3 regions of the Dorea formicigenerans genome follow, and region 2 is predicted to be linked to each of the others. Evidence: a T-box and tRNA genes for the amino acid it is inferred to sense, from the RefSeq annotation. Region 2 holds a T-box; the other regions hold tRNA genes.
The links. A T-box is a leader RNA that pairs with one kind of tRNA and senses whether it is charged. The one in region 2 lies ahead of leuS (leucine--tRNA ligase), so its partner is inferred to be a tRNA-Leu.
Positions count from the first base shown of each region.

Region 1: it has a tRNA-Leu gene. The T-box ahead of leuS (leucine--tRNA ligase) is inferred to sense a tRNA for this amino acid. The anticodon was not compared.
Region 3: it has a tRNA-Leu gene. The T-box ahead of leuS (leucine--tRNA ligase) is inferred to sense a tRNA for this amino acid. The anticodon was not compared.

Region 1 covers NZ_CP102279.1:1,838,861-1,846,915, reverse strand. The annotation lists gene NQ560_RS09060 (DUF5662 family protein) at 1-479, shown strand, start outside; gene NQ560_RS09055 (Y-family DNA polymerase) at 512-2,038, shown strand; gene NQ560_RS09050 (YolD-like family protein) at 2,073-2,489, shown strand; tRNA gene NQ560_RS09045 (tRNA-Leu) at 2,593-2,677, opposite strand; tRNA gene NQ560_RS09040 (tRNA-Leu) at 2,731-2,815, opposite strand; tRNA gene NQ560_RS09035 (tRNA-Leu) at 2,865-2,949, opposite strand; gene NQ560_RS09030 (MarR family winged helix-turn-helix transcriptional regulator) at 3,177-3,644, shown strand; gene NQ560_RS09025 (MATE family efflux transporter) at 3,741-5,072, shown strand; gene NQ560_RS09020 (deoxyguanosinetriphosphate triphosphohydrolase) at 5,198-6,202, shown strand; gene dnaG (DNA primase) at 6,296-8,055, shown strand, end outside.
Region 2 covers NZ_CP102279.1:2,097,092-2,105,146, forward strand. The annotation lists gene NQ560_RS10315 (hypothetical protein) at 1-1,110, shown strand, start outside; gene leuS (leucine--tRNA ligase) at 1,382-3,811, opposite strand; T-box leader at 3,872-4,109, opposite strand; gene NQ560_RS10325 (MBG domain-containing protein) at 4,205-7,981, opposite strand.
Region 3 covers NZ_CP102279.1:1,650,230-1,658,284, reverse strand. The annotation lists gene NQ560_RS08165 (TrmB family transcriptional regulator) at 1-695, shown strand, start outside; gene NQ560_RS08160 (diaminopimelate decarboxylase) at 692-1,963, shown strand; tRNA gene NQ560_RS08155 (tRNA-Leu) at 2,024-2,106, shown strand; gene NQ560_RS08150 (PucR family transcriptional regulator) at 2,250-3,932, shown strand; gene NQ560_RS08145 (Zn-dependent hydrolase) at 4,081-5,316, shown strand; gene NQ560_RS08140 (NAD(P)/FAD-dependent oxidoreductase) at 5,378-6,544, shown strand; gene NQ560_RS08135 (electron transfer flavoprotein subunit beta/FixA family protein) at 6,606-7,397, shown strand; gene NQ560_RS08130 (electron transfer flavoprotein subunit alpha/FixB family protein) at 7,402-8,055, shown strand, end outside.

The DNA of each region.
Region 1 (8,055 bases), 260 kb from region 2:
TTAAAGTTGGATTATATAAACAGGGCCTTCTGCATGATCTGTCCAAGTATTCACCAACTGAATTTCTAGTGGGCTGCAAGTTCTATCAGGGAACAAGAAGCCCTAACAATGCAGAACGGGAAGTGAAAGGTTATTCTGCGGCATGGCTACACCACAAAGGGCGCAACAGGCATCACTATGAATACTGGCTGGATTATAGTACTGATCTGAATGAAGGAATTATCGGTATGAAGATGCCGGTCAGATATGTGGTGGAAATGTTTATCGACCGTGTGGCAGCGTCGAAGAATTATATGAAAGAGAAGTATACGAATCAGGCACCTTTGGAATACTATGAAAAAGGTGCTGCAAGGCTTGGCAAGATGATTCATCCGGAGACAGCAGAGCTTCTGCATCAATTGCTTAAGATGCTGGCAGAAGAGGGAGAAGAGAAGACCTGTTCTTATATTAGAAAATATGTATTGAAGAATAAGAAGTAAAATGGATTGTATAAGATAAGGAGGTGTGACCGGTGGAAAAGAACCGAATCTATGCAGCAATTGACTTGAAATCTTTTTATGCGTCTGTGGAGTGTATAGAGCGTGGCTTAGATCCGCTGGGTACGCATCTGGTTGTGGCAGATGCAAGCCGTACAGAGAAAACAATTTGTCTTGCAGTGTCACCATCGCTCAAAACTTATGGGATTCCTGGAAGAGCCAGATTGTTTGAAGTTGTGCAACGTATAAAAGAAGTGAATGATCAGAGATTAAGACAGATACCGGAACATTGTTTTTCCGGTTCTTCTTTTGATAAGAAAGAACTGGAAAAGAATTCGCATCTGGCTGTAGATTATGTTGTAGCAACCCCGAGAATGGCGCATTACATGGAATATAGTACACGGGTTTATCAGATTTATTTAAAATATCTGGCACCGGAAGATATCCATGTATATTCTATCGATGAGATTATGTGTGATGTAACGGATTATCTGAACACATATGGAATGACGGCGAAAGAACTGATATCAAAAATAATCCGGGACATTTACGATACAATGGGAATGACTGCGACTGCGGGAATTGGAACGAACCTGTATCTTTGTAAAGTTGCCATGGACATTCTGGCAAAACATGTGGAACCAGATCATAATGGGGTCAGAATTGCAGAACTCAATGAGATCAGTTACAGACGTTTGCTTTGGACGCATCAGCCAATTACGGATTTTTGGAGGGTCGGACAGGGATACGCAAAAAAACTTTTGTCTCATGGCATTTATAACATGGGAGATGTGGCGAGATGTTCCATTGGAAAAGAAACAGATTATTATAATGAAGAATTGCTGTATCGGCTGTTTGGGGTAAATGCAGAGCTTCTCATTGATCATGCATGGGGGTGGGAACCTTGTACGATTGCTCAGGTCAAAGCCTATAAACCAGAGAGTAACAGCATTGGTTCCGGACAGGTACTGCATTGCCCATATGATTTTCAACAGACCAGACTGATCATTAAGGAAATGACAGACCTTCTTGCACTTGATCTGGTGGATAAGCATCTTGTGACAGATCAGCTTGTTCTGACGGTTGGTTATGATATTGGTAATCTGGAAAGTGGAAACAAAAAGAAACAGTATCAAGGGGAAATTACGGTGGACCGCTATGGAAGAAAAGTACCCAAGCATGCACATGGAACAGCAAATCTGAAAAACCGAACTTCCTCTTCAATAGAGATGATCGAGATGATTCTGGAATTGTATGACAAAATCGTGAATCCTGACCTTTTCGTACGCCGTGTATATATTACGGCAAATCATGTTGTCGATGAATCGCTGGCGGAAGAGAAGGCTTCTTTTGAACAGTTAGATTTATTTACCGATTATAGTCACCTGGAAGAGGAACAGCAGAAACGCAAAGAGAAGCTGGAACGGGAAAAGAAATTGCAGCATGCAGCACTGGATATCAAAAAGAAATTTGGGAAAAATGCTCTCCTCAAAGGTATGAATCTGGAAGAAGGTGCCACGGCTGTTGAGAGGAATAGTCAGATTGGCGGGCACAAAGCATAGAAACGTAGTAATGGCGAATAAATTGAGGTGGAAAATGACTGGATATGATAGGGACAATACAAATTTAAATTATGAAGATATTATCAATCTGCCACATCCTGTTTCGAAAAGGCATAAACCTATGCCGGTGGAAGACCGGGCAGCACAGTTTGCACCATTTGCAGCACTGACCGGACACCAGGCAGCAATCGAGGAGGCGGCAAGAGTTACAGATATACGTATGGAATTGGATGAAGAGATGAAAGAACAATTGAATGTGAAGCTTCAAAAAATTGTGTCAGAGCCGGGGCAGAAAATCCAACTTGTATATTATGTTCCGGATGGAAGAAAAAGTGGTGGCAGTTATAAGACAAAAATAGGAATCGTGAAAAAAATCGATGAATATCAAAAAATTCTTGTGCTGGAAGATGGATGCAGAATACCACTTGAAGATATCAGCGAAATAGAATAAGTTAGAAGCAGACCAAAGCAAGGCAATGATTTTGAAGTCTAGAGACAGGAAACGCTGTGATTCTTAAGAAAAAAACTCAGGTACTTTTACCTGAGTTTTTTAATGCGGAAGATGGGACTTGAACCCACACAAGCGCAATGCTTACAAGATCCTTAGTCTTGCTCGTCTGCCAGTTCCGACACTTCCGCATTTATGTAAATCATTTACATGATTACAAACAATATAAAATTTGAAAAGTTAATGCGGAAGATGGGACTTGAACCCACACAAGCGCAATGCTTACAAGATCCTTAGTCTTGCTCGTCTGCCAGTTCCGACACTTCCGCATTATGAATCATTTTCATGATCGCAGGCAATATGTTGTTGAAAAGTTAATGCGGAAGATGGGACTTGAACCCACACAAGCGCAATGCTTACAAGATCCTTAGTCTTGCTCGTCTGCCAGTTCCGACACTTCCGCATAAAAGGCTTTTCTCGATTGCCCGAAGATTATATTACTACACTTTCAGGAAAAAAGCAACAACAATTTTTGCTTTTTTTCATCTTTTTTGTTCTTTTGCGAATTGTTTTGACTTCGTCCTTTCCTTCTTTCATTTGGATTGGCAATATCGAGTAAAACACTTGACACGAGTACGAAATCGGACTATACTGTAATAAGTACGAAATCGGACTTGAGGAGAAAAAATAATGGAGTCGAAACAAAAAACACTATACATGAGCCGTCAGCTCATAGAGTTTAATCACATTTATAAAGAGTTTAATGATGTATACCGTGAGGCTGCGACAAAGGTAGGACTGTCATTAAGCGGATTTGATATTCTATACGCCATTTGTGAGATGGGGGATGGATGTTTGCAGCGCGATATCAGTCAGATGTGCTGTATTCCAAAGCAGACAGTGAATTCATCGATCCGTAAGCTGGAACAGGATAGATATCTGATACTGGAAAAAGGAAAAGGCCGTGATATGCATATTCATCTGACGGAAAAGGGACAGAAACTTATGGAAGAGAAGATTTATCCAGTGATAGAGGCAGAGAATCAGGCATTTTCTGGTATGAGTAAGGAAGAATGCAAGAAAATGCTGGAACTTTACGAAAAATACAATATGGAATTAAAAGCGAATATCCATAAGCTTCAAATGTCTCGAGTATAGTTGAGGATTTTATAGAAGCAGAAGTGAATGCACTTCTGATATAGCATCCGGCAGGATTGCAGAGGTATTCTTGAAAAAGAGGAGTAGATTTTTTTTATGGAGATTCAGTTATCAGATCATTTTACTTATAAAAAATTAATAAAATTTGTATTACCGTCTATTGTGATGATGATCTTTACATCGATCTACGGAGTTGTAGACGGTCTGTTTGTGTCGAATTTTGCCGGAAAGACTGCATTTGCAGCAATCAATTTAATTATGCCGATTCTGATGGGACTTTCAGCTCTTGGATTTATGATCGGTACCGGAGGCAGCGCGATTGTAGCAACAACTCTTGGAGAAGGAAAAAAAGAAAAGGCAAATGAATATTTTTCCATGTTAGTCTATGTTACGATCATTGGCGGCATAGCAGTTAGTATTCTTGGAATGATTTTGATTCGTCCGGTAGCAGTGATGCTTGGCGCAGCTGGTGAACTGCTTTCAGACTGCGTGTTGTACGGGCGCATCACATTTATTTCTTTTCCGGCTTTTATGCTGCAGAATGTGTTTCAGAGCTTTTTTGTAGCAGCACAGAAACCAAAACTTGGGCTAAAAGTTATCATTGTGGCGGGTGTGACCAACATGGTTCTGGATTATTTGTTTGTGGGACGTCTTGGATTTGGAATTGCAGGGGCAGCAGTTGCGACAGTATGCGGAGAATTTATCGGCGGATTGTTCCCGATTTTTTATTTTGCACGAAAAAATTCAAGTCTTCTGAAACTTGGAAGACCAAGTTTTGACAGAAGAATTTTATTAAAGACATGCAGCAATGGTGCATCCGAGTTTATGACGAATCTGTCCAGTTCAGTGGTAAATTCTCTTTATAATCTGCAGCTTATGAAAGTGGCCGGTGAAAATGGAGTAGCGGCTTATGGATCTATTATGTATGCGAACTTTATATTTGTTGCTATTTTTATCGGATATTCTATTGGAAGTGCGCCGATCGTCAGCTATCATTATGGTGCCGGCAATCACAGTGAGCTGAAAAATATGTTTAAAAAGAGCCTGCGGCTGATTGGACTATGGGGGATTGGACTTTTCATGTTCTCTCAGGTGATTACAACACCGCTTGCAAAATTGTTTGTGGGATATGACGCAGAATTATTTGAGCTGACAAGACACGGATTCAGGATATATTTTATCAGTTTTCTGGTCAATGGATTCAATATTTATGGATCAGCATTCTTTACAGCATTGAACAATGGAATGATTTCGGCTGCGATTTCATTTCTTCGAACATTATTATTCCAGATGGCGGCAGTTCTGATACTGCCTGTATTCTTTGGAGTGAACGGAATCTGGAGTGCCGTTACAGTGGCAGAGCTTTGTACACTTTTTATGACAGCTGCATTTTTTATCAGACAGCGAAAGAAATATCATTATATGTAAAAATACATCAATCAGGTATTCTTGAATCTGTAAGAAAATATAATGTGAAAAACAGTACCAGCAGACGGAATTGTATTGTATAATGAAAGTATGATTATACAAGTGTGAAGATGGAGCGTGATTCTATGATGATTCGGGAGCAGATGGAAGAAAGAGAATTGGAGTATTTAAGTCCTTATGCGACATTGAGTAAGAATTCAAAAGGCCGGAAGATTAAGGAAGAGGAATGTGATATTCGTCCGGTCTTTCAGCGTGATCGTGACCGGATCGTGCACTGCAAGGCGTTCCGCAGACTGAAGCAGAAGACCCAGGTGTTTCTTCTTCCGAAAGGAGATCATTACCGTACAAGGCTGACACATACACTGGAGGTGTCACAAAATGCAAGAACAATTGCGAAAGCACTCCGGCTTAATGAGGAACTGGTAGAAGCAATTGCCCTGGGGCATGATCTGGGACATACACCTTTCGGGCATGCAGGGGAGCGTGCGCTCAATGAACTTTGCCCGGGAGGTTTCAAACACAATGAGCAGAGTGTGCGAGTGGTGGAATCTATAGAAAAGGAAGGACGGGGACTGAATCTTACATGGGAAGTCATTGACGGGATCAGGAATCACAAAACAAGCGGACGCCCGTCAACACTGGAAGGACAGATCGTGCGCCTGTCAGATAAGATCGCCTATATTAATCATGATATTGATGATGCAATCCGTGGCGGTATTTTAAGAGAAGAAGATATTCCGAAGAAATATACGGATGTTTTGGGAACTTCGGTGAAAGGACGCCTGAACACACTTGTACATAATGTTATTATCAACAGTGTGGATCGTCCGGTGATTCAGATGTCTGAGGAAGTTCATGAGGCTATGCAGGGCCTTCGTGTATTTATGTTTGAAAATGTTTACCGTAACCCGGTTGCCAAGAAGGAAGAGGGCAAAGCAATCCATATGATTACCAATCTATATGAATTCTATATAAAGAATCCGGAGTTTCTTCCGGAGCAATCACAGAATATGTTAAAAAAGGGAGAAGAGCTGTCACGGGTCGTGTGCGATTATATCGCAGGAATGACGGATACTTATGCAGTGAAGAAATTTACGGAATTTTTTATCCCAGAATCTTGGAAAAATTAAAGGAAATATAAAGTTTGTGTCGAATATTATTAATAGGGACGTTTCTTCTTCTGGATTTGAAGAAGAGATGATGAAAAATGAAAGGACGCAGATATGTATTATCCAGAGGAATTAGTGGAAGAAATCCGGTCAAAAAATGATATCGTAGATGTAATTTCCAGTTATGTGAGACTTCAGAAAAAAGGAAGCTCCTACTTTGGATTATGTCCATTTCATAATGAAAAATCCCCGTCATTTTCAGTCAGCAGACAGAAGCAGATGTATTATTGCTTTGGCTGTGGTGCCGGAGGAAATGTATTCACATTTCTGATGGAATATGAACATTATTCTTTTGTAGAGGCACTGAAATATCTGGCGGATCGTGCAGGTGTGGAGCTTCCGGAACCGGAGTACTCCGGGGAGGCGAAAAAGCGCGCAGATACAAAAGCTATATTACTGGAGATTAATAAGGCAGCAGCACAGTACTTTTATGTACAGCTTTTAAGGCCGCAAGGGGGACATGCCCTTACATACTTAAAAGATCGAAAGCTAAGTGACGATACGATCAAAGCATTTGGTCTGGGATATTCGAACAAGTACAGTGATGATCTGTACAAGTATCTGAAATCAAAAGGCTACAAAGACGATATGATCTCACAGGCAGGTCTGATCAGTATTGATGAAAAATACGGAGTTCACGATAAGTTCTGGAACAGGGTCATGTTTCCGATTATGGATGTAAACAGTCGTGTTATTGGATTTGGCGGCCGTGTCATGGGTGATGCAAAGCCAAAATATCTGAACTCACCGGAGACGATCATTTTTGACAAAAGCCGGAACCTGTATGGACTGAATCGAGCAAGAAAGTCGAGAAAACCTTATTTTCTGCTTTGTGAGGGCTATATGGATGTGATTTCCCTGCATCAGGCGGGATTTACCAATGCAGTAGCGTCACTTGGAACAGCCCTGACACCGGGACATGCAGCGCTTATCAAACGGTATGTCAATGAAGTCTACCTGACGTATGACAGTGACGAGGCAGGAACGAAAGCAGCTCTGAGGGCAGGACCGATTCTGCGTGAAGTTGGGATTACGGCAAAAATCATTCGGATGGAACCGTATAAAGATCCAGATGAATTTATTAAAAATCTCGGTGCTGAAGCCTTTGAAGAACGGATCCAGAAGGCAAGGAATGGATTTATGTTCAGTCTTGAAATTCTGGAACGGGATTATGATATGACGTCGCCGGAAGGCAGAACGGACTTTATGAAGGAAGCTGCGAGAAAGCTTACAGAGTTTGATGAAGAGATAGAGCGCAATAACTACATTGATGCAGTTGCAGGGACTTATCATGTCGGCAGTGAAGATCTGAAAAAACTGGTCGGACGAATGGCAGTTCAGACCGGACTTGCAAAGCCGGTGGAAAGACCGAGATCTACAAGGAGTCAGAACCTGGATAAGGAAGATGGTACACGAAAGTCACAGAAGATTCTGCTGACATGGATGGCATCGGATGAGAATGTATTTGCACAGATCCAGAAGTATATTCATCCGGAAGATTTTCAGGAAGGGATATATCGGACTGTAGCTGAGCTTTTATATGCGCAGCACGAACAGGGAAAGCTCAATCCGGCGCAGATCATGAATCATTTTACAGATGAAGAGGAACATCGTGAGGTGGCAGCGCTTTTTAATACAAGAATCCGGGAAATTAAAACAGCACATGAACAGGAAAAGGCATTAAAAGAGACAATTATCCGGGTAAAGAAGAATAGTATTGAAGAACACTCAGCAAAGCTTGATCCGACCGATATACAGGGATTGCAGAAGCTGATGGAAGCAAAACGGGCGTTGCAGGACCTTGAAAAATTGCA
Region 2 (8,055 bases):
GCCTTTCATATCTCTATACTCGGAGCTAAAATAGCTAAAAATGAATTTGTTGCTTATAAATTACTTTCCAAAATTAATGGATTAGATACTGAATCTATTATTAGCGCAAGCAAATTAGTGGGATATGACGTGTGTTATCGAGCAGGAATGGCTTATTTTAAGCCAGTATCAGAAATCACCCCTGATACGAATACTATTACAAACATTATAACAATGATAAAAAGAACTTTGTCTTTTTGGGAACAATATGGTCCAATCATTAAAGATGGTTTTACTTTTGAAGGTGGATACACATCTATCATATCAGCAGGTGATGGAGATTATTTAACCAAAGATACTTTATGGGATTTAAAAGTATTAAAAGAAGAAATCAAACCCAAATACACCTTACAATTACTTATATATTTAATTATGGGACAACATTCTGTACATAAAGAATTTAAGAATATAACACAGTTAGGTATTTATAATCCACGCTTAAATAAAGTATACATCATTAAATTAGACGCTATATCTCAATCTATAATAGATACCGTATCACGTGATGTTATAGGTTATGGAATATCAAGTGAAGAATTAAAAGAATTACATACAGCACAGTTGGATGAACTTAAAAAGAATTTCTTTAAAACTCCTATTCAAAAAAGTTCTCCAAACGCAAATGATTCTGATGACTATTTAGATAAAAAAATTTATGGATATTCAAGCAAAAAAAAATATATGTCCGTAGCATTTCCTCCTAAAATAATTGATGAATCAATATATGAAAAAGAACCTATTTTTTGGAGTGGCAATGCTCTTCCTTCCATTATCACCCAAAAGAATCTTTCATATATAGTAAGATTTAAAGCTTGTTTCAACCTAAAAAAAGGAAAAGAACCTTTTGTCATGAATAAAACAAGTTTTCTTTACCCTTTTAACAAAGCTTTAACTACATCTGACATTTACGATTCTAAGTCTAAGAAATATTACTCACAATATTTAGACAAGAATGGTAACATAGTAAAATCAAAACCAACCCTAATATTAACCAGTGATGATTTCAAATTATTTCAAGAGTTATATATTGTAAAGGATTTAGAAATCCTAGATGGATGTTACTTTTTATAACTATAATGCAAAATAGCCTTATTTTTTATCAATTATATCAAATAGACGCAGGAAGTATTTCCACTACCTGCGTCCATTTTGACTTGAAATATTTACTCCATTTTCTTTCAATCTTTACTCCAAATTTACTCCATTTTAAAAATCTGTTACGATATTTTACAGTATTCTATGATACCTTTCCCTTGAAGAAAAATGTCTGTAACCCTTGATTTCAAGCGAATTTTTCAATATTCCCAAGCACTTTATTCTGTTGTGAGAATTTCTTCTCAAATTATTTCATTACAATATTAATAATCTTCTTCGGAACGTAGATTTCTTTTACGATATTTCCTGTCAGTTTATCTGCGATTGCTTCTTTTCCTGCTGCAATTGCATCGTCTTTGGAAATGTCTGTTGGTACTGAGATGACAGCTTTTGTCTTACCGTTGATCTGTACAGGTACCTGGATTTCATCGTCTTTCATCTCATTCTCATCGTATGTCGGCCATCCGGCTTTGAATACGCTGCCTTCGTGTCCTAACTGCTCCCAGAGTTCCTCTGCTACATGAGGTGCAAATGGGGAAAGCAGTACTGCAACTGTTGACAGTGTCTCTTTGTCAATTCCGCCTTCTTTCTTAGCAATCTCGATGAGCTTATTGTTGTGCTCCATGAATGCAGAGATGACTGTATTCAAGCTGAAGCTCTCCAGACGTGTTGTTACATCATAGACAAGTTTATGACGCTCTTTGATCATCTCTTTCGAAGCTTTTACATCTGAATCTTTGCTGTCCATAACAAGATTCCACAGACGTTTCAGGAAACGGTTTACTCCGTCAATTCCACGGTCATCCCACTCTGCGTCTAACTCCGGTGGTCCTACGAAAAGCTCATACATTCTCAGGGAATCGCATCCATAATCTCTTACAAGATCATCCGGTGATACAACATTTCCCTTAGATTTACTCATCTTGATTCCGTTCTTTCCTGTAATCATTCCCTGGTTGAACAGTTTGTGAAATGGTTCGTCAAAGTCAATGACTCCGATGTCGTTCAGGAATTTTGTATAGAATCTGGAATACAGAAGGTGAAGAACGGCATGCTCTACTCCACCGATGTACATATCTACCGGAAGCATCTCATCTGCTTTTTCTCTGGAAACCAGTTCTTTGTCATTATGGTTATCCACATAACGCAGGAAATACCATGATGATCCTGCCCACTGTGGCATTGTATTTGTCTCTCTCTTAGCGTCAGCACCGCACTGTGGACACTTACAGTTTACCCACTCATCGATTGCAGCAAGCGGTGATTCACCAGTTCCTGTCGGCTCATAGGATTCTACCTCTGGCAGACGAAGTGGCAATTCTTCTTCCGGTACCGGAACATTTCCACACTTCGGACAATGAACGATCGGAATTGGCTCTCCCCAGTATCTCTGACGTGAGAATACCCAGTCACGCAGCTTGTAGTTTACGGTTGCGCGTCCGATTCCTCTCTCCTCGATAATATGTGGTGCCTCTTTTTTCAGTACGGCAGACTCCATACCATTCCACTCACCGGAATTGATCATTGTTCCGACAGCTTCAGTATAAGCCTCTGTCATATTCTCAATCTCTTTACCATCTTTTGCAATAACCTGAATGATTGGGATATTGAATTTTGTTGCAAACTCGAAGTCACGATCGTCATGAGCAGGTACACACATAATAGCTCCTGTACCGTAATCAGCCAGTACATAATCAGATAACCAAATTGGAACTTTTGCTCCATTTAACGGGTTGATTGCATATGTTCCTGTAAATACACCTGTCTTTTCTTTATCCTGCATACGGTCAACGTTAGATTTCATAGATGCATCGTAAATGTATTTTTCTACTGCATCTCTTGTCTCGTCTGTTGCAAGGCTCTTAGCAAGTTCATGCTCCGGAGCCAGTACCATAAATGTTGCTCCGTGAAGTGTATCTGGTCTTGTTGTATAAACTGTAATCTTCTCATCTCTTCCTTCTACCGGGAAATCTACCTCTGCACCGTAAGATTTTCCGATCCAGTCAGCCTGCATCTTCTTAACTTTCTCAGGCCAGTCAAGCTTGTCCAGATCATTTAGAAGTCTGTCTGCATATTTTGTGATACGAAGCATCCACTGACGAAGATTCTTCTTTGTAACTTCAGCTCCACAACGCTCACATTTTCCGCCTACGACCTCTTCATTGGCAAGACCTGTCTTACAGGATGGGCACCAGTTGATTGGGAACTCTTTCTCATAAGCAAGTCCTTCTTTGAACATCTTTACAAAAATCCACTGTGTCCACTTGTAGAAGTTTGGATCTGTTGTGTTGACCTCACGATCCCAGTCATAAAGAGCTGCGATTTCATTGATCTGACGCTTAATATTTTTAATATTAGCTGCTGTTGAAATCTCCGGGTGAACTCCCATCTTAATTGCGTAGTTCTCTGCCGGAAGTCCGAATGCATCCCAGCCCATTGGATGAATGATATAATAGCCCTGCTGTAATTTATATCTGCTCCATACATCAGAGATTACATATCCTCTCCAATGACCTACATGAAGTCCGTTACCTGAAGGATATGGAAACATATCCAGGCAGTAATATTTTTCTTTTTTCTTTCCATTCTCATCAAACTGGACATTGACCGGATTCTCTTCCCATTTGTCACGCCACTTTTTCTCGATCGCCTTATGATTGTAAGGTATCTTAGACATATTGATTTCCTCTCTTTCTGCAATACTGCATCTAAAATAAAATGAAAGCCTTCTCATCTCCAAAGAGACGAAAAGGCTTGATTCCGTGGTACCACTCTTCTTCATATGAATTCTCATATGCACTCATTGCTTCTGTAACGGGAAGTCCCGCTCCTGCCTATGTTGTCCTTACGATAAATGTCTGACCTGTTCAGCAGAAGAACTCCGAGGCGAGTTGGGAGATTACGTCATTGCCTTGCACCCTCCGGCAACTCTCTGAAAACGATAGGCTCTTAATACTCCTCTTCCATGTCTCTTTCATATTCTTCATTATTATAAGAAGAATGATAAAATAAGTCAAGACTCAATCCGAAGTTTTCTGCCTTTTTCAACAGTCAATTTTCATAAAATGTATTATTTCTTGCGCTGAAATCTGGCACTGATTATCATAATGATTGCTGCAAGTGAAATCAATACTGCTATGAAATATCCAACCGGCTTATTGTTATCTCCGGTTTTGATTCTATCCCATACAGTTCCCGGCTGTTTCTTTACACTTTTTACCTGAGTTCCATTCGTTTTAGATTTTCCAGAATCATTTTTCTGATTCGTCAATCCCGCCTTGTTCTCTACAATCTCGAACTTATCCTTTCCACTTGGTTCAGATGCTAATTCATAATCTTTATTCAGATTAGAAGTGTCCATGTAAATGTCGTAAAGTCCGACTTTTTCACCTGATTTACGGCTCAGATAAATTCCAAGTGAATCACCTTCGACTAATCCGTCTCCTTCTACTGTATAAGTCAGCGCCGGATCTTTCTGACCTTTCACTTTCTGTTTCTTATCAATCGCCACAGTAATTGCACGCTTCTTAATTGTAAGTGTTCCTGATTCCAGATTATACTTATAATTTGAATTCTGGTTTGCCACCTGCACATCTAATGTATAAGTTCCAACATGATTACCATCTTCGCGTTTCACAACGGAAATGTCTCCAAGGTTCTCCTTATCACTGACTCCGGATATTTGATAAGTAAACTCCGGAAATGTATTGCCGTACTGTGCTTTACAAGAATCCGCTGTAATTGTAACTTCTTTTGAAATAATTGTATGTGTTCCTTTATTGACCTTGATTGTACGCAGATAGTTTCTGGATACAGATTCCGGAACAGTTACTGTAATAGCATGAGAACCAATTGCTTCATCACTTCCGGCACATGCGATTGTATCCTGTATTGCAGCGATATCTCTCTGTGCTATATTCTTTGTCTGAATAATCACACTGTTCAAATTCAATTTCTGTCCATAAGTAGTCTCTGCGTTTCCGACTGTCACATTCCCCTGGGCAACTGCTTTTGTGATAACCAGTGTTCCAACTTCTGATTCTGCATTATCATAGATTGCTACTACCCGGTACATTCCTGCATCTATTGGAGCACTTGAATTCTCTACCGGAGATACATTCGTTGAAGTCTGTAAAATGTTCTGGTATTCCAGCGCTGCTTCTCCAAGCTTATCTCCGTCCTCATTGTATGCGTAAGCAGTCATGCCGTGTTCATTTCCATCATAACTTGCATATACGATCTTTTTTTCGAACTGAATTGTATTTTTCGCTTCACCAATCGTATAAGTTCTTACAATTGGTATTGCCAAATAGTTACCGCCGATAATAGAGATTGTTTCAATATATTCTCCCTCTTCTTTAAAAGCTTCCGTTCCAGACACAATTTCACCTGTTGCGGTCTTACCAACAAAATTAGTTCTAATTCCAGGTGTATCTCCCACAGCATTTCCATCTACTTCAATATGACCACCAAAATCAAAGCTTTCTGCCTCTGCTGCTGTTAAACGGTTGTGTTTATTTTCAATATTTTGATTAAATGAAAGTTTTGCATTTGTCTTTTTCTGTGCAATTACAAGTGTGCCAACACCAATGGCTGTATTATAATTACTGTTGACTGTCACACCAGCTGCTGTGTATACTCCAGCCTCTGTTGGAAGTTCACCGATATGAATTGTAACATCATTTATTCCAGGAACAATCTTCTCAAGAATATTGATTACTTTTTCAATTCCATTGATCACTCCTGCTATATCGCTTTCAGAACCAATAATACCTTGAATTTTTTCAAACAATTCCGGTAACTGTCCAACTTTAATCGAAGTCATTCCCAAACTTCTCATTACCTCTTGTACAGATTTCTTTCCATATATCGGAATATTCGTTCCTGCAATATCATTAACCGTCACCTCGGACAAATCTATGCTGGCATATTTTTCACCAGATGCCGTAATTCCAACAATCAGCCCAATTGCTTTTGCTTCTTCTGGTGAAGCTGTAAATATTGGTGCTTCAAAACTTTCACCGTAAGTAATCTTCTGGGAATTTACAGATACTGTCGCATCACCTTTTGTAATTGTAATTGTTGCCGTTGCCACAGAATCTTTATAATCATCATCACCCGCATAAGACACTGTCAACTCCTGCTGTCCCACGATCCGGTTATAGCTGAGTGTCAGTTCACTCTTATCAACCGGCAATGTATTTCCATCTTTGTCCTGAACTGTAATATACTGAAGTAATTCCTGTTTCATCACATCTTCTGTGTTGTACTGAATTGTGATACCTTCCTGAATGACCACCTGTGTCTCAATTCGCTCATCGGAAATGCTCACGGTTGTTTCTGCCTCTAATGGAGCATACTGTGAATTTCCTTTATAACTGATGCGGATTTTTTCAGTATCATTATTTCCAAACTCATGTGCAAAAACTCCCACAATTGGTTTATAATCTAACTCTTGCCAGCCAAGACCACTTTGATACTGAATTTCAACATCATCAATTGAAATATTGTTGGGAATTGTATTTTCTTTATTAACAACAGTATTAAAAATGTTGTTCTTCAAACGTTCAACATTCATTCCTTTATGATAAGAAACTATTACATTTTCTTTAAGAGCAAGTACTTCTTTTACAACTTTTGGGCTGATAGTAATAGTAGCTTGATTCGTCTCACCTGAATACCATGAAAAAGATGCTGCATACTTCTCAAAGCTTAAATCGGAAACACTGGCTTGATCCACAGTTACACCTTCAATCGCATAGCCCTTTTGAGGTATAATCTTGATCTGAAAATTTTCATTGAGATTTACTCTTGTATCTTCATTTTCTATAAGTGTGTCATTAATATATACCTCTGCATTTTCTGTCTGCCCTATCTTTACATTAACATAATTTGTAGCAATGTATTCAACTTTTACAGTGACATCATCATCAAATATAACCTCATACATTCCGTTAGCGTCCGGAGTTAACTTTCGTTCTCCTTGACTTCCACCTGTAGCTGTTACTTTTATCTCATAGTTTTCTATATTTTTGACTGTGAATTTATACTTATTATCATAAACTTGAAAAGTGCTGTTTAATGGCACTGCCAGATTTTCACTGTTATAAACGACACCTTCTGAAGAACCATAGATATTGATTCCCATATTATAATATGCATGAATTTCTTTTGTGCCTATATCATTCCATTGGATACCACCAGTCCAAGTAACTGTTTCTTTCTGAAAATAATATGTTCCTGTATCAAATGTATATACTGGATTTCCATAGGCACTTGTCTTGTTCCAATTTTCTCTATCTTTACTCCAACGATAAGTTCCAGCATATGGCCAACTATCTCCTAACAGCTTTTTTAGCTCATTTTGTGTAATCTCACCCTTATGCCAATTCCATTGAGTTTCATCACTACTCAGCATCGCTGCCTGCTCACTCACCTGTGCATTCTGCTGATTGTCATCCGTATTCTGCTGTCTGGAAATTTCTTCTGCTACACCACTATTCTCTTGATTGTCTACTTTCTGAAAATTGTTTCCTTCAAACTGGTTATCTTTCTTTAAATCTGTCCCTGCTGGATTGTCTCCTTCGCCAGAATTTTGTTCAGCACCTGCCGGATTATCCGTACTATTTTGTCCATTTTCAGAATTCGTTTCGTTCTGCGCCCCATGATTTTCCTGCAAGCTATCCGACTGCTGTCCCTGATTTTCTGTCTGTACACTCTCAGTCATCTGTTCCTGTCTCGCAGACTGATTTATCTCTGTCGCAAATGCCGTGACCGGAATATTCGTCACAGCAACAGTCAGCGCCAATGTGACTGCAAATAAACTTTCGCATACTTTTCGCTTCATATTTCACGCCTCCATCTTTTTATCATAGAATATTTTATCGTTATCTCTCCTGTTTTTCAAGCATTTTCAGTCAC
Region 3 (8,055 bases), 450 kb from region 2:
TCGAACGCCTGATGGAATTTGGGCTTACAAGGCAGGAAGCAGGAATTTACGGCTGCCTGATCAGTGAAGGAAAGACGACAGGCTATGAAGTCGCAAAGCAGCTTGGAATATCTAGATCCAATGCGTATAATTCGCTTGCAAGTATGACTGAAAAAGGTGCGGCTTATCTGGTGGAAGAAGGAACAACAAAAAAATATGTATCTGTGCCATTGGACGAATTTTGCCGGAATAGAATCCGGAGGCTGGAAGAGTCCCAAAGATGGCTAAAGAAGCATATGCCATCTGAAAAAGATCATGTAGAAGGGTACATTACAATAGAAGGTTCTTCTAATATTTTGGATAAGATTCGTAATCTTCTGGCAAAAGCCGAAGAGAGAGTATACATTTCCTGTACAAGAAATTACCTGTTATTGTTCGTGGATGAGCTGGAAAGTCTGATCCGGGCTAAAAAGAAAGTCGTAATTGTGACAGATCAACCTGTGAATTTTAGAAATGCCAGAGTCTATATGGGAAACAATCGTGGAATGCAGATTGGTGTGATTACAGATTCCAGATATGTGCTGACCGGAGAGTATGGAGAAGGAAGTATTAATACATGCCTTTATTCCGGACAGAAAAATTTTGTAGAGTTATATAAAAGTGCTCTTAGTAATGAAATAAAACTTCTGGCAATACGAGAGGAGAACATGCAATGAAGAAAAAACCATTTGTAACAAAAGAACAACTGGATGAAATTATTAAAAAATATCCAACTCCATTTCATCTTTATGATGAGAAGGGAATTCGCAAGAATATGCAGGCACTAAAAGAAGCATTTGCATGGAATCCGGGGTATAAAGAGTATTTTGCAGTTAAAGCAACGCCGAATCCGTTTCTGATTGATATTTTGAGAGAGTATGGATGCGGATGTGACTGTTCTTCTTATACAGAACTTCTCCTTTCAGATGCAATGGGAGTAAAGGGAGAGGACATTATGTTTTCTTCCAATGACACACCGAGAGAAGAATATGAACTTGCACACAAGTTAGGAGCAATTATTAATCTGGATGATATTACGCATATTGATTTCCTTGAAGAGACAATTGGTGAGATTCCAGAAACGATCAGTTGCCGGTATAATCCGGGCGGACTGTTTAAGATTAGTAATGATATTATGGATAACCCGGGAGATGCCAAGTTTGGTATGACAACGGAGCAGCTTTTTGAAGCATTTAAGATTTTAAAAAGCAAAGGTGCGAAGGAATTTGGAATTCATGCCTTCCTTGCAAGTAATACTGTAACAAATGAATATTATCCGATGCTTGCAAAAGTATTATTTGAAGTGGCTGTAAAGCTTCAGAAAGAGGTAGGCATTCATATCAAATTTATTAATTTGTCAGGCGGTATCGGAATTCCGTATACACCAGATCAGGAGCCAAATGATATCCGTGCGATTGGAGACGGTGTGCGGGAAGTTTATAATGAGGTTCTTGTGCCTGCAGGCATGGGAGATGTAGCTCTTTATACAGAACTTGGAAGATTTATGTTGGGACCTTATGGCTGCCTTGTAACAAAAGCAATTCATGAGAAACACACCCATAAGGAATATATTGGGGTAGATGCATGCGCAGTAAATTTGATGCGTCCGGCTATGTATGGTGCATATCACCATATTACAGTCATGGGAAAAGAAGATGTGCCGTGTGATCACAAATATGATGTAACAGGTTCCCTTTGTGAGAATAATGACAAATTTGCAATTGACCGTATGCTTCCGAAGATTGATATGGGAGATGTTCTTATGATTCATGATACAGGGGCACATGGATTTTCTATGGGATACAATTATAATGGAAAATTAAAATCCGCAGAGGTGCTCTTAAAAGAAGATGGAAGCACACAGCTTATCCGAAGAGCTGAAACACCAGCAGATTATTTCGCAACCTTTGATTGTTTTGATATTGGAAAAAAATTAATAAAATAAATGTTGTATTTCACGCAGTTGTGTGTTACAATTAATCTCGGCTTGAAAAAGCTGGGATATGCGGATGTGGCGGAATGGCAGACGCATCAGACTCAAAATCTGACGTAGGTGACTATGTACGGGTTCAAGTCCCGTCATCCGCAGTTGATTTATGAAAGAGCATCGAAGACTTAAAGTTTTCGGTGCTTTTTTGCTCTTGCACATTTATTAGATATTCATTATAATAAAATCGATGTTTTTAGAGGAACAAAAGAAGAAAGAATGAAATGACGAAAGGAAGAAGATTATGGGATTTACAGTACAGGATATGCTTGATATGAAATTATTTCAGAAAGCGAATCTGCTCTGGGGCAAAGGTGGTATTGGCCAGGAAATCCGTGGTGTTACGATTATTGAATCTCCAGATATTGTTCGTTTTATCAGTGGTGGAGAGGTCCTTCTGACAGGATTGAATGCATTTCAGAATTGTTCCCCGGAAGAGTTCCGCAGTTATATCGCGGAGCTTGCAAAGAAAAAAGTAAGTGCACTTGTGATTAAGCAAGGAAGAACCGTAGACTTCCTGGAGGAAAAGATGGCGGTCATACAGGAGTATGCTCAAAAGACAGAAATTCCTGTCATTGAGATTCCGTTTGAAATGCCATTTCGAGAAATTCTTAATACGATCATGGAGCATATTTTCAGTGAGGAAGTTATCAGACTTAAGTATTTTAAGACAACTCATGATAATTTCACGGCACTGTCACTTTCCTTTCATTCCATGGAAAATGGAGTGCAGCGTATTGTAGACATTTTGTCAAAACTGATTGGAAACCCGGTGGCATTGTTTGATCAGAATCTGGAATGCCAGGCGACAACAGATACGAGAATCCGTGAATTTGAAATTCAGCCGGACGCAAAAGAATATTCTTTAGACTTCTATTCAAATTATAAATACCGGAGACAGGAAATTACATTGGAGGAAAAACCGGAAGAAAAGATTGGGCAGTATCTTGTGCGATTGAATGTTATGTATAATGCGAGAATGTATCTGGTTGTTACTGAAACAGAACATCCGGTCAACGGTATGGATTTTATTGCAGTTGAGAATGCAGTAACAGCGTTGAAGCAGGAATTGTTCCGTCAAAGTTCACTGGCAGATCTTGAGAAAAAGTTCCAGAGTGATATTATGAACAATATTTTGAATGGAAAGGTTCACTCAATTCAGGAACTTCGAAGGGACAGTTCCCTGCTTGGAATTTCTATGGATGCGTCCTACCGTATTATTGCGTTCAATCTCGGATATAGCTCAAATCAGGTCGATCTGAATGACACGGTGAAATACACGAATATATTGAACAATGCGATCGCTATTGAATTTCCGAATGTGAAGATTCAGAATGATATGGACAGAGTCATTGTGATCCAGGAAGTAGATCCGGCGAGAAAACAGGAAGAATATCGTCATGAATTGAAAGAAATAGTCATGAAAATCCAGAAGCGTGTGGCAAGTACGAAAAAAGATTTGAAAGTCTGTGCCGGAGTCGGACGAATGATAGAGGGGATTGAACATATTCCGAGCAGTTTTAAAGAGGCAACTGATTCACTGATGTTTATTGATATTCTTGGAGATGAAAATGAAGACAGTCAGTCCAAAATTATGATTTTCTCCGACATGGGAATTTTCAAACTGCTTTGTCAGCTCAGTGATGAGAAAGAAATGATGGAATATGTACCAGAATCTCTTCAAAAATTATATCATTACAAAAAACAGCAGCGTCAGGATCTGATCCTGACACTTAAGACTTATCTGGAACACAACCAGAATCTGACAAAGACAGCTCAGGACTTGTATATACATTATAAGACGGCGGCCTATCGTATTGAGCGGATTTCGCAGATCACAGGCATAGATTTTGATAACCCTAATGAAGTACTATCTGTCCGAATTGGCTTAGTTGTATGTAAAATGATGGAAAATTTAAAAAAATAGCAGTTTTTTGAGAAAGTAACAGAGATTTATCAGTTGTTGATAAATCTCTGTTATTTTTTTGTCCAATTATGCAGATGCGTATTGTTAAAAAAATATCTATAATATGAGACATAGAAAAACAAAGATTCACAAGGGAGGAGGAATTCGGATGAAAGCAAATATAAATCGTGTGGTTTCCAGATTAGAAGACATTTATCAGTGTGGTAAAAAAGAAGATGGAACGTACACGAGAATGGCATTCTCCGAAGAAGATGTAAAAGGAAGAGAACTTTTTGCATCTTGGGCAAAGCGCCTTGGCATGACATGCCATGTGGACGAAGCTGGTAACCTGATTGCTCATATGGATGGGCAGGATAATGATCTTCCGGCAATCATGATGGGTTCCCATCTTGACACGGTTCCGGACGGAGGCCGATACGATGGAGTGACTGGCTGCGTTGGAGGATTGGAAGTATGTGAAGTGTTAAAGGAACATGGAAAAGTTCCGAAACACCCGATCGAGGTGATTGTGTTTACCGATGAAGAAGGATTCCGTTTTGGAAAAGGACTTCTGGGAAGCAGTTCACTTTGTGGACAGGACCCTGATGTCAGTGATGATGAGCTGGATATTTACGGTGAGCCACGAGGCGAAGTGATGAAATCATATGGAATCACAAGTGCAAATGTGATGAAAGCCAAAAGAGATCCAAAGACGGTACACAGTTTTATCGAACTTCATGTAGAACAGGGATCCAGACTTTATAAAGCACATACACCGGTCGGCGTTGTATCATCGATTGCAGGTGTGAACCGATATGATGTGACTGTAGCAGGCGAGGCAAATCATGCAGGAAGTACTGCGATGGCTGACAGAAAAGATGCACTCGTTGCTGCGGCTGGATTCATCAACAAGGTTCCGGAAATTGTAAAAGAGTATGGAAATGAATTTACTGTTGCAACAGTCGGAACCATTAAAGTTACACCACATTCCGTTAATGTAATTCCAGGAACTTGCACTTTCAGCCTGGAGATTCGTGACCAGAGCGCAGAAGTTATGAAACTGATCGAAAATCATCTCAGACAGCTTCTTGAGGACATCTGCAAAAAATATGGAGTTACGTCTACATTTGTTCCGACATCTTATCATGATCCGGCACCAATGTCGGAATTAGTAAGAGGAACGATAGAGGAAGCGGTAAAAGAGCTTGGAATTGATTATACAGTCATCCCAAGCGGTGCATTTCATGACTCCCTGATCATGACAAGCGTATTCCCGACAGGAATGATTTTCGTGCCTAGCAAAGACGGAATCAGTCATTCCAGATATGAATACACAGCGCCGGAAGACATTGAGAATGGCTGCAATGTTTTGTTAAATACAGTTTTAAAACTGGATGAAAAATAAAAGTCGAAAGACATGATGCACTTTAAGGAAACCTAAAAAAAAGAAAGGCAGGTAAAAAACTATGGCAAAGAAAAAAATTGGTATTATCGGTGGCGGAATCTCAGGAGCAGGACTGGCTTATCACTTAAGCCTCTACGAAGGAGAAGCTGATGTGACAGTATTTGAAAAGGACACAATCGGTGGAGCTTCTACAGCAAAATCAGCCGGAACAGTATGTCTTTTTGATGATTCCCTCAAGAACAGATACTGGGACGTTAGACTTTATGGTTTCGAGTCCTATCTGAAAATGGAAGAGGAAGAGAAAGGTTCAGCAGGATTTGATAAGACAGGAACTCTTGTAGTAGCAACAAATGAAGAAGTAGAGAAGGTTATTAAGACAGGAATCGCTCTTGCAAAAGCAGCAGGATATACAGGAGAGTATATTACAGATAAAGACCGTATCAAAGAAATCCTTCCAGACATTTCTACAGAAAATATTCTTGGAGCAGGATATACAGAGGATGACGGATATTTTGATGGAACAATGATTTCCAATACATATATGAAAAAAGCTCAGAAAAATGGCGTAACTGTAAAGACAGGCGTGAAAGTTACAGATGTTAAGATTGTAGATAACAAAGTAAAAGGTCTTACAACTGACGATGGAGCAGAGTATGAGTTTGATGTAGTTGTTGACTGTACAGGTCCATGGAGCAAAATTACAGGAGAAATGGTTGGACTGAACGTACCAATCTGGCATACAAAAGCGGAAGCATTCTTCTTATGCCCTCCAGGAAAGAAATTAGACTACACATTCCCAGTACTGAAATACCCAGAGTTCTATGCACTGAGAGCAGGAGACAACATTTTTATCTGCAAATCTCACTTATCTATGGATCTGAACAATCCGATGCATGCAGGACAGTGGGATCCAGACAAATTACCTGCAACAGGTGGAACAGACGATTACTTCATCGACTTCCTTCTGGATCAGTTGGATGCTAAGGTTCCGGGAATCGTAGACAGCGGACTTGTATCTTCCTGGTTATCCTACCGTGCAGAGCCAAAGGATTTCTGGCCGGTACTTGGTAAGACACCAGTAGAAGGATACATGCTTTCAACAGGATTTGGTGGAAATGGAGTCATCGAGGTTCCGGCAGCAACACGTGATCTTGCAAAACTAATCATGCGTGACGAGAGCACACCACTTCTTGAGAACTGGGCATTCGAGAGACTTCTTGAAGACTAATAAGCAAACGAAAGTTACCATTGAAAGTAACAGATGAAAGTAAAAATAATAGGAGGAAACTATGAATATAGCAGTTCTTATTAAGCAGGTTCCGGTATCTAACGATGTATCTGTAGACCCGGAAACACATGCACTTGTACGTGCAAGCTCTGAAGGAATGATTAATCCGGCAGATCTGAATGCCATTGAAGAAGCAATGCAGTTAAAAGAGCAGACAGACGGAAAAGTTGTAGTATTTACGATGGGACCACCGGATGCAGAAAAAGCATTGCGTGATGCGATGGCACTCGGATGTGACGAAAGCTGCCTGATTACAGATAGAGCAGTTGCAGGAGGAGATACCGTAGCAACAGCAAAAGTATTAGCAAAAGCAATTCAGTTATATGGCGAATTTGACCTGATCTTAGGAGGTGCCCTGTCAGCAGACGGGGCAACCGGACAGGTGGCAGCAATGGTTGCAGAAGAATTAAATCTTCCACATGTTGTAGAAATCCAGTCTGTAAAATATAAGGAAGATCAGGCAGGAAAAGTTGAAGTTGTAAAGAAAATGCACGATACAAGTTTCAGGATTTCCTGCGCTACACCGGCAGTATTATCTGTAAACTTTGGTTGCAATGAGCCAAGACTTGCAACACTTAGAAGTAAACGTGCGGCAAAATCAAAACCACTTGTTACCTATACAAATGCTGAACTTGGATTTGCAGCAGAGGAAATTGGAATCAAGGGATCACCGACAGTTACTGTTGATTCCTTCCAGCCGGAGACAAAGAGAAGTGCTAAGATGCTTACAGGTACACCGGCAGAACTTGCAAAACAGCTTTATGACCTGATTGAAGAGGAGAAAGGAAAGTAGACCTATGGCTAATGGAATTTGTGTTTATGCAGAAAGTTATAATGGTGAATTAGAGACGGTAGCTGCAGAACTGGTTTCAGCGGCAAAAGGTCTGGCTGAGACAACAAAAGAAAAAGTTCAGGCAATCGTTCTTTCCGACCATGCAGAAGAACTTGTAAAAGAATTAGATAAGCTTGGTGTAGATGAAATCTATGCAGTAAAAGCAGATCATGATATCACACTTCAGGATGATGCAGTCAGTGCTGCAATTGCTGAAATGTTAAAGAAAATCGAGCCATCCGCAGTGCTTGTTCCGGCAACACCACAGGGACGTTCTATTTTCTCAAGAGTAGCGATGCGTCTTGGTTGTGGTATGACTGCGGACTGTACAGAGGTTCTGGCTGCTCAGAGAGAAGACGGTTCTTTCTATATTAAACAGAACAAACCGTCCTACGGAGAAAATGTATTTGTTACAATTCTTACAAAAGAAGGTATTTATCCGCAGATGATGACAGTAAGACCTGGTGTCTATGCAGCCTGTGAGGCAAAAGAAAGCGGAAATGCAAATGTAACATTTTTTGATGATATCAAAATTGAAAAATCTGGAGTTGAGATTCTGGAAGAACTTCCGGCAGAAAATACAACAGACAGTATTCTCGGAGCAGAAGTTGTTGTTGTC